DNA from 2 places in the Paraburkholderia sp. GAS206C genome. Region 2 is predicted to be linked to the other one. Evidence: predicted binding sites of a transcription regulator. Region 2 holds the regulator's gene; the other holds the start of a gene.
The links. The regulator LexA, encoded in region 2, represses DNA repair genes until DNA is damaged. The targets are predictions, from matches to a motif close to ACTGTATNNNNATACAGT.

Region 1: the regulator LexA is predicted to act here: its motif matches at 2,213-2,230, upstream of recA (recombinase RecA).

Annotation. Positions count from the first base shown of each region.
Region 1 covers NZ_JBNDKR010000003.1:372,942-378,294, reverse strand. The annotation lists gene P3T20_RS10065 (DUF2889 domain-containing protein) at 1-168, opposite strand, end outside; gene recX (recombination regulator RecX) at 266-1,102, opposite strand; gene recA (recombinase RecA) at 1,056-2,132, opposite strand; gene P3T20_RS10050 (response regulator) at 2,363-3,118, shown strand; gene P3T20_RS10045 (sensor histidine kinase N-terminal domain-containing protein) at 3,128-4,669, shown strand; gene P3T20_RS10040 (MFS transporter) at 4,900-5,353, shown strand, end outside.
Region 2 covers NZ_JBNDKR010000006.1:523,319-528,671, forward strand. The annotation lists gene P3T20_RS19580 (universal stress protein) at 94-585, shown strand; gene P3T20_RS19585 (DUF2939 domain-containing protein) at 707-1,360, opposite strand; gene P3T20_RS19590 (hypothetical protein) at 1,543-1,887, opposite strand; gene lexA (transcriptional repressor LexA) at 1,918-2,571, opposite strand; gene P3T20_RS19600 (sulfate ABC transporter substrate-binding protein) at 2,902-3,942, shown strand; gene cysT (sulfate ABC transporter permease subunit CysT) at 4,061-4,969, shown strand; gene cysW (sulfate ABC transporter permease subunit CysW) at 4,966-5,353, shown strand, end outside.

The DNA.
Region 1 (5,353 bases), on a different contig from region 2:
GATCGGCTGACCGTTGGGCCGGACGCCCGACGCAAGCGCCACGTCACGTGGCTTTTGGTCGGTTAGGCACGCCTCTATGTCCCACAGGCCGTCCTCGCGCTCGTAAGCTTCCGCACGAATTGCGCGGCGATGGCGCAACTGACGGGAGACGGGCGGGGAAAGCGACATGCGGAAGGAAAAGGCCGAATTGGAAAACCACCTGATTTTAGCATACCGGGTATTTGAGACAGGTTGGATTGTGCACAGCACCAATCCGGGGACAAGGCTAATCGCCTGACCACTCGTCGTCGAGACCCTTGAGAATCTTGCCGATCGTCGCGCCGGAAAACCCCCGTGCGGCGAGGAAACGCGCTTGACGCGCGCGTTCCGCGGGCGTTTCCGGAAGCTGACCGTATTTTTTGCTCCAGACGGCCTGGGCACGTGTGAGCTCGGTTTCGCGCAACTGTGCGCTGGCTTCCTCGATGAGTGTCTGGCCAACCGCATGGCGCTTCAATTCACCGACGATCCGGCTGGCGCCGAGACGCGATGCGCGGCGATGGATCAGGCTTTCGGCAAAGCGCGAATCGGACAGCCAGCCCTCTTTCTCGAGTGAATCGAGCAAGGTATCGAGAGAATCGGCCTCTTCGACGAAGGGCATCAACTTGCGCGAGAGTTCGGCACGGCTGTATTCACGGCGAGACAGATAGCCGAGTGCGCGACCCTTCAGGGAGCGGCCAGGGCCTTTTGATTTGGCGGCGCGGTCTTGGTCGGGACCGGACTTATCGTGGGCTCCGCCTCGAGCCTCGCCCGGTGTGCGGCGTGAGCGGGTGTAGGTGGTTTCTGCGGGCGAACTGGCGGCGTCAGTGTTGCCGCTTGGCCCCGCCAGTGCTGAACCCCGCCGCGCGGAGGATGCGCGGCCAGAAGCTTGATCGTGCGCGTCGAAAGACTCGAACGGATCGAATGACGATTCGGGTGAACCCAGTGACCCGGTCAAGTCACTTGGGTCACCGTCGCGCGGGCCGTCCGCATCACGCCCTGCATTGGATACAGGTCGGCCCTTGCGTATCACGCGGCGATTACTCCTCTTCGCCTGCGAGTTCAGCGCCTGCGCCGGCAGCAACATCCGCCATCGCATTCACGCCCAGCGATTCACGGATGCGGTTCTCGATTTCGCGTGCGATCTCGGGATTTTCGCGCAGGAATTCGCGTGCATTGTCTTTACCCTGACCAATACGCTCGCCGTTGTAGCTATACCAGGCACCGGCCTTGTCGACGATCTTCGCGGACACACCCAGGTCGATCACTTCACCCTGACGCGAAATGCCTTCGCCGTACAGGATGTCGAAAATCGCTTCGCGGAACGGCGGCGCCACCTTGTTCTTGACGACCTTCACGCGCGTTTCGTTGCCGATCACTTCGTCGTTTTTCTTGATCGAGCCGATACGACGGATGTCCAGACGCACGGATGCATAGAACTTGAGCGCGTTACCGCCCGTGGTGGTTTCCGGATTGCCGAACATCACGCCGATCTTCATACGGATCTGGTTAATGAAGATGACGAGGCAGTTCGTGCGCTTGATCGTGCCGGTGAGCTTACGCAGCGCCTGCGACATCAGACGCGCCTGCAGACCTGGCAGCGAGTCGCCCATTTCGCCTTCGATTTCGGCCTTCGGCACGAGTGCCGCGACCGAGTCGATCACGATCATGTCGATCGAACCCGAGCGCACCAGCGCGTCTGCGATTTCCAGCGCCTGTTCGCCCGTATCCGGTTGCGAGACCAGCAGATCGTTCACGTTCACGCCGAGCTTGCCCGCGTACTGGATGTCCAGCGCGTGTTCCGCGTCGATAAATGCTGCCGTGCCGCCGAGCTTCTGCATTTCAGCGACCACTTGCAGCGTCAGCGTGGTTTTACCCGACGATTCCGGCCCGTAGATTTCGACCACCCGGCCACGCGGCAAACCGCCGACGCCCAATGCGATGTCGAGCCCGAGCGATCCCGTTGAGACCACCTGGATATCTTCGACTGCCTCGCCTGCGCCGAGCCGCATGACCGACCCTTTGCCGAACTGCTTTTCGATCTGCGCGAGCGCGGCAGCCAATGCCTTGCTCTTTTCAGCAGTCAGTCCAGCCGGGCCTTTCTTGCTTTCTTCCATGAATCGTCCTTTGCTATGATGAACGGCGTCTGAGGCAGGTGTGCGGCCCATTCATCACAGACAGCACACTAAACGCAGACACTGTATAAAAAAACAGTAGTTTTGGCAAGCACGATTCGCACATCGATGCATTTATGTGTGGTCAAACTGCACCAAACTACCCACAAAATCTTTGGAGACCGCTGTGCGCCGGGATTTCTACGGTGCCGGCAAGGCCAGGCTGGCGCATCATGCGAATTCTCATTGCCGAAGATGACAGCATACTCGCGGACGGTCTGATTCGATCACTCCGCCAATCGGCATACGCCGTTGATCACGTGAAGAACGGCGTCGAAGCGGATACCGCCTTGTCGATGCAAACTTTCGACCTCCTGATACTCGATCTGGGCCTGCCACGCATGTCCGGACTCGAGGTGCTGCGCCGTCTGCGGGCACGCAATTCGAACCTGCCGGTGCTGATTTTGACCGCCGCCGACAGCGTCGACGAACGCGTCAAAGGCCTCGATCTCGGCGCCGACGACTACATGGCCAAGCCGTTCGCGCTCAATGAACTCGAGGCCCGCGTGCGCGCGCTGACCCGCCGCGGCGCGGGCGGCGGCCCGACGGTGGTAAGGCACGGCTCACTGTCGTTCGATCAGGTGGGGCGGATTGCCTACATCAACGAGCAGATCATCGAGCTGTCGGCACGCGAACTGGGCCTGCTCGAAGTGTTGCTGCAGCGGATCGGCCGGCTGGTATCGAAGGAGCAACTGGTCGATCATCTGTGCGAATGGGGCGAAGAGGTCAGCAATAACGCGATCGAAGTCTACGTGCACCGGCTGCGCAAAAAAATAGAGCCAAGCGGTGTGCGCATCCTCACCGTGCGCGGCCTTGGCTACTGCCTGGAGAAGGCCACCGCGGCAGTTGGGACAACAGGAACTCCCGAATCCAATACGCCCTCCTCGCACGCATCCGCCCAGATGCCCGCGAGCCACCCCTTCAAATAGAGAGCGCTCATGTCCGCACGCGCAGAGCGCGCCGCGGCGCCAGCGGTGGACCTCGACGACGAGGCGCGCGACGCCCGCTACGCGAACCCGTTCGCGCCACCCGACGAAACCGAAGCCGCCGCCGGGGCACGCCCGCGCTCGCTGTTCGGCGAGATCCTCGACTGGATGCTTGCGCCGCTGCTGCTGTTGTGGCCGATGAGCATTGCGGTCACTTACCTGGTCGCCAAATCGATCGCCAACGGCCCGTTCGACCGCGCGCTCGAAACCGATGCGTACGTGCTGGCCCGCCAGATCCATCCGGTGAACGGCGTGGCTGAGCTGTCCCTGCCCGCTGCGACGCGCGACTTCTTGAGCGCGGACAACGTCGATAAGGTCTTCTATCAGGTGCTGGGCACGCGCGGCGAGCTGGTGAGCGGCGATCGTGATATGCCGCTGCCGCACGAGGAAGACCGGCCGCCGCCGGGCCTCGTTGAATTCCGCGACGACGTGCTGCACGGCAACGACATCCGCGTCGCTTACACGACGGTCGAGTTCCCGCACACGCCAGGTGCGCTGCCGGTGCTCGTACAAGTGGGCGAGACGCTCGACAAACGCAGTCAGCTCGCCAACGACATCATCAAAGGCGTGATCCTGCCGCAGTTCGTGATCCTGCCGCTCGCGATCGTGCTCGTATGGTTCGGACTCTCGCGCGGCCTCGCTCCGTTGCACGCGCTGCAGGCGCATATCCGCGCGCGGCGTCCCGACGACCTGTCGCCGCTCGAAGCGCGCCGCGCTCCGCCGGAGATCGAACCGCTAGTAACGTCGTTCAACGACCTGCTAACTCGCCTCGAACAGAATATGGAGCTGCAAAAGCGTTTTATCGCCGACGCCGCCCATCAGATGAAAACGCCGCTCGCCGGTCTACGCACTCAGGCCGAACTGGCGCTGCGCCAGGACGTGTCTGCGGAAGTCCACCGTTCCCTCGAGCAGATCGCCACCAGTTCCGAGCAGGCCGCGCGGCTCGTCACGCAATTGCTGGCGCTCGCGCGCGCGGAAAACCGGCTGTCGGGACAGATTTTTGCGCCGGTCGAGATCACCGAAGTCGCGCGCAATGCGGTGCGCGACTGGGTGCAGGCGGCACTCGCCAAACAGATGGATCTGGGCTACGAGGGACCGGACGAAGCGGTTGAAATAGACGGCAGCCTGCTGATGCTGCGCGAGATGCTGTCGAACCTGATCGACAACGCGATCCGTTACACGCCAGCCGGCGGCCGGATCACAGTGCGGGTGCGTCCAGACCCGGCATCCAGCCAGGTACACCTTGAGGTAGAGGACACCGGGCTTGGCATTCCAGCTGCCGAACGGGCGCGGGTGGTGGAACGCTTCTACCGGATCCTGGGGCGCGAGGGCGACGGCAGCGGACTCGGGCTGGCGATCGTCCGCGAGATCGTCACCATGCACGGCGGCACGCTAACGATCGACGATAACGTCTATCAAAGCACGCCGCGTCTCGCCGGAACACTTGTACGCGTCAGCTTGAGGGCGCGAGAAATGGCCCGGGACTTACCCTAACGGGGGCCAGACTCGACCGCCGCAAATTTGCAACATGACGCCATTTTAATCAACGATGGCTGATAATTAGCTTTAATTTAACAACAAATACCAACATTCGACGCCACACCTCCCCCACCACGATTTTGAGATGCCACGTCAGTAGGCCGTAAGTTTCCACTCCAATAATCCGAGACACGGGTACGCCTTGCGGGCGGACCGAGTACACATATCAATATTGGAGACGACATATGGCTACCGTTGGCGGGCAAATCTCCCACGTGCCGATGACGCACGAAGAGAAGCGGGTGATCTTCGCATCGTCGCTAGGCACTGTTTTCGAGTGGTACGACTTTTACCTTGCCGGTTCGCTGGCAGTCTTCATCAGCAAGAGCTTTTTCTCCGGGGTCAATCCCACAGCCGGCTTCATCTTCACACTGCTTAGCTTCGCGGCAGGCTTCGCCGTGCGGCCGTTCGGTGCAATCGTGTTCGGCCGACTGGGCGACCTGGTCGGACGTAAATACACTTTCCTGATCACGATCGTGATCATGGGTCTATCGACCTTCCTCGTTGGCCTCCTGCCGGGATATGCGGCGATCGGCATGGCTTCGCCGGTGATTTTTATCGCTATGCGGTTGCTGCAAGGGTTGGCGCTCGGTGGCGAGTACGGCGGTGCTGCGACCTATGTCGCGGAACATGCTCCGG
Region 2 (5,353 bases):
TACCCAGTTAGCGTTTTCCAACCCTTGCAAGCTGAATTGCGGCGCACCATGATTCATGACAGAGACCGCGATCGACGCGGTAGGGAGAACATCATGGCGAGCTACAAGAAAATCCTGCTGTGCTACGACGGCTCGCGCGAAGGCCGCAAGGCGCTGCGCTGCGGCGCCGACCTGGCGCTGGACCTGAAGGCGGAAACACATCTGCTGTCGGTTGTCGACATGCGCTCGAGCATTGCGCAAAGCGCCGGTCTCCTGACCGATGTGGCCTGCGGCAGCTTCGAGAAAACCGCTCGCGACATCCTGCAGGAAGGTGTGGAGTGGCTCACGGAGCGGGGCGTCACCGCACAAGGTCATTTTGCGTTCGGCCATCCCATAGACGAAATCGCCAATCTCGCCAACGAGCTGCATGTGGATCTCGTGGTGGTCGGTCACCGTTGCCGCACCGGCCTCTCGCGCTGGTGGATGGGCGCGGGCAATACGCCGCTGCTCGACCGCATCTCGTGCAGCATTCTGGTGGCGTGTTCGTCGGCGCAAGAGCAGGAGCAGGCCGCTGCACCGGCTGCTGCAGCTACCACTGCGGCCTGAGATAGAGCGGAGTGGCAGAGGCGCGCCTTTGCGGGTCGGGTCGTGCCTTGGGTACAGTCAGGCTGCGCGGGAGCGGGCGGCCTGACTGGTGAAGGCGCATTGCTTCGCCGCACGGCGAGCGCTAGCCGTTCAGATCTACCGCGGCCAGCTTCCATGAGAACAATCCTTCGCGCCGCAGAATCGCGGCATAGCGCGTATCGCCGACACCGTGCTGATACGTGACGACGAATTCATTGATGCCACGATAGGCGGCCGTTGTCTGCGGCGGTTGCGGCGGGGTTGTCGGTGAGCCAGCCGTCGCGGGAGCGGGCGCCGTCGGCGTCGAGTCTGCGCTGCCGGCAGGCGCATTGGCTGGCGCGTTCGCCGGCGCATCGGGCGGTACCGGTGGCCGTTGGGTCGGATCGCCGCGCGGCGGCATTCCGTTCAGGAGTGCGGCGACGCCATCTGGGGTTGCGTAAGCATCGACCAGCGGGCCAATGAGTGCGACGCCTATCATCGCGCCGAGGGCCGCGAGCGGATTGCCGTTGGCACGCGCCTGGATCTTTCTCGTCAGCAGACCCGCAATCTGATCCTTCAGGCTTTCGCGCAACGCGGGATAGTCGACATATTCGCTGACGGTTTGCGCGTCACGTTCATCGGCGGCGCGTTTCAGGCGATCGAGTGCGAGATACGGCGACGCATAGCCGTACCCGAGTACAGCCACGACCACAATGACAAGCACTGTGACGATCAGCGGCCGCGCGACGCCGCGTTTTGCAGGTGTTGAAACAGCCATCGGGCGAGCTTCTCCGTGAGGTGTGATCAAACGTGGACCGCATTCGCGGGAAAACGATCCCCATACGACCGATGCACGATTATCCCTGAGCCAACCGCGCGCAACCTCACGTAATGATCTTTACCGGGTGCGCGAACTGCCTGACGGCCGGTTCACCCACCTCTGGGCTTTCTTCCGGATGCTTACTCGAACATCGCATTCTGCACGCCGGCCGTTTCTTCGGCGATGCAGCGGTCGATCATGCGGCACACGGCGTCCACCGTGCCGACCATGATCAGACGCGACGGCCCGTGGTACACCCGCACCGGCGCGCGCCGGGCTGGCTCCGCCGTATTGAGCCCTGAATTTAGCGACACCCGTGCGAAGGCCGGCAGCGCCGACGGCAAGGTCGAAGCATGCGGCTGCGGGTCGTCGAACAGCGAAGCAGTAACACTGGACGCCTCGATCGGCGCGCACGGTACGAGATTGCGCAAATGGCGCAGGCGACCGAACTGACGGAAGGGCAGCAGGCGGGCAAGGCGTTCCATGATTCTCTCCAGTCGTTGTTCAGGCAAGGTTCAGAACTCAGTGGGGCGGATCAGCCCCACTGCGATGCCTTCCAGTGCGAATTCCGCACTGCCGGCCTGAACAAAGATATTTTCGTAATCGGGGTTCTCGGCGATCAGCTCGATGCCATTCGGCCGGCGCTTGAGACGCTTGACCGTCACGTCGTCGCCCAACCGCGCGACGATGATCTGGCCGTCTTTGGCTTCGCTTTTCTTCTGTACGGCGAGCAGGTCGCCGTCGAAAATGCCGGCGTCCCGCATGGACAACCCGCGCACCTTCAGCAGGTAGTCCGGCTTGCTGGAAAAGAGCGCCGGGTCGCAGGCGTAATGCTGCGAGACGTGTTCCTGCGCAAGGATCGGGCTACCCGCGGCCACCCGGCCAACCAGCGGCAGCGACAACTGCATGATGCTGGCGTGCGGCAGCGTGAACTGATGCGGCCCGTCGTCCTGACTGGCCAGCAGTAGCCGGATGCCGCGCGACGCGCCCGCGGCGAGCTCGATGACTCCCTTGCGAGCAAGCGCGCGCAAGTGCTCTTCCGCCGAGTTAGCCGAGCTGAAGCCCAGCTCGGCGGCGATCTCCGCGCGGGTGGGCGGAAAACCGGTGCGTTCGATGGCCCGGCGGATCAGGTCGAAAACTTCTTGCTGTCGTGCGGTGAGTTTGGTCATGGGGTCACTGTATGGATAGACAGGTGACTGTATTTTTATACAGTATCCGGCGCAATTCAAGCTTTACTTTAAGTTCTCGACCCTGGGTGTCAGTGGAACGCCGTCAGACGGCGTCCTAACACCGGTTTTCGTGCCGCAACGCCGCGTCTGGCTGTCATTACCACTTTTGAGTATTAAAAAATGAAGAAACATTATTTTTAATGATGAAAGCCCTTCGATAGACTGGGCCTCGAGTCGACGCAGGCAAGACGCGCGCAAGACCTCAAACACCAAACACAACAGACAGGAAGGGGCACGTTGCCTCGCCTGACCACCACGCGGAGAAGCTGGATGATCGATCAGGGCACGGGGCTCGCACGCAGGACCAGGAAGCTCATCACGGTGCTGGCGCTTGGCGCCGCAGCGGCACTTGGGCTGGCCGGACAGACGCAGGCGGCGGACACGACGCTGCTGAATGTGTCGTACGACCCAACGCGCGAGTTGTACCAGCAGATCAACGAGGCGTTCGGCAAACAGTGGAAAGCCCAGACCGGCGACACGATCACCTTCAAGCAGTCGCATGGCGGCTCAGGTGCGCAGGCGCGCTCGGTTCTTGACGGGCTGCAGGCGGACGTCGTGACGCTCGCGCTCGCTTATGACATCGATGCGCTTGCCAGCAAGGGCATCGTCGACAAGAACTGGCAGAAGCGTCTGCCGGACAACGCCGCGCCGTACACCTCGACGATCGTATTTCTGGTGCGCAAGGGCAACCCCAAACACATCAAGGATTGGGACGACCTGGTGAAGCCGGGCGTGTCGATCGTCACGCCGAACCCGAAAACCTCGGGCGGCGCACGCTGGAACTATCTGGCGGCGTGGGCGTATGCCGAGCATCAACCGGGCGGCAATGATCAGAAGGCCAAGGAATTCGTCACGAAGCTGTACAAGAACGCGGGCGTGCTCGATTCGGGCGCGCGTGGGGCGACGACGAGCTTCGTGCAGCGCGGTATCGGCGATGTGCTGATTGCCTGGGAAAACGAAGCGTTTCTGTCGCTCAAGGAGTTTGGTCCGGACAAGTTCGAGATCGTGGTGCCGTCGGTGAGCATTCTGGCTGAACCGCCGGTGTCGGTAGTCGACAAGGTGGTGGACAAGCATGGCACACGCAAGCTGGCTGAGGCGTATCTCAACTTCCTCTACAGCGAGCAGGGGCAGGAGATTGCCGCGGAGAACTTCTACCGTCCGCGTTCGGACAAGGTGCCGGCCGCGCTGACCGCGAAGTTTCCGAAGCTGAAGCTGTACACCGTGGATGACACGTTCGGCGGCTGGACGAATGCGCAGAAAACGCACTTCGCAGACGGTGGCGTGTTCGATTCGATCTACTCGCCGCAATGAGGCGTAACGAGGTAAGGCAGTCAGGCTGTCGTCCGGCGCGCCTCAAGGGGCGCGCCGTTTGGCCATTTAGCCTGGGCCAGCCGCGCGACCCGGTTTTCACCCTGAAAGAGCATCGAGCATGACAACGTTGACCTTCCGCAAGCCAAGCGCCTTACCGGGCTTCGGCCTGACGCTCGGCATCACAGTGGCGTATCTGAGCCTCGTGGTGCTGATTCCGCTTGCGGCGACCTTTCTCAAGACCGCCTCGCTCGACTGGACGCAGTTCGTGCACGCGGTCGCTTCGCCGCGCGTGCTGGCGTCGTACCGGTTGACCTTTTTTGCGGCGCTCGGCGGCGCGCTCGTCAATGCGGTATTTGGTTTTCTGGTGGCGTGGGTGCTGGTGCGCTATTCGTTTCCGTTCAAGCGTCTGGTTGACGCCGTCGTCGATCTGCCGTTTGCGCTGCCGACCTCGGTGGCCGGGATTTCGCTCGCGGCGGTTTACTCCGGTAATGGCTGGATAGGCCAGTTCCTCGAACCGCTCGGGATCAAGGTCGCCTTTACGCCTTTGGGTGTGCTGGTCGCATTGACTTTCATCGGTCTGCCATTCGTGGTGCGCACCGTGCAACCGGTGCTCGAAGAATTCGAGCGTGAGCAGGAAGAAGCGGCCGCGTGCCTCGGCGCGTCGCGCTGGCTGACGTTTCGCCGCGTCGTGCTGCCTGCGGTGATGCCGGCGTTGTTGACCGGCTTCGCGCTGGCCTTTGCGCGGGCGCTCGGCGAATACGGCTCGGTGATTTTCATTGCCGGTAATGTGCCGATGAAGTCGGAAATCACATCGCTGCTGATCATCACCAAGCTCGAACAATACGACTACGCTGGGGCAACGGCTCTTGCGGTCGTGATGCTGGTCGTGTCGTTCCTGATGCTGCTGCTGATCAATACGCTGCAGTGGTATCTGCAGCGTCGAACACGTCGTGGTTCGGCGGCGCCGGCGCTGCCTGTCCCGGGCGCTGCTATCGGTGCGGCAGGCGTGACAGGAGGTGTCCAATGAGTCACGATTCTGCTGCGTTGCAGCCGGTGTCGAGTACTGGCCTGAACGCTTTGCGCCGTAACGATCCGGTGAGCGAGCCGCGTCTCGTGCGCTGGCTTCTGACGGGCATCGCGTTGCTGTTTCTCACGCTATTTCTGGTGGTCCCGCTCGTCGCGGTCTTTTATCAGGCATTGAGCAAGGGCGTTGGCTTTTACTTCGCAGCGCTCGCCGACCCCGACGCGATCTCTGCAATCAAGCTGACATTGTTGACCGCTGCGATCGCGGTGCCGTTGAATCTGGTGTTCGGATTGGCGGCGTCGTGGTGTATCGCGAAGTTCGAATTCAAGGGCAAGGCGTTGCTGACGACGCTGATCGACCTGCCATTTTCCGTTTCACCGGTGGTCT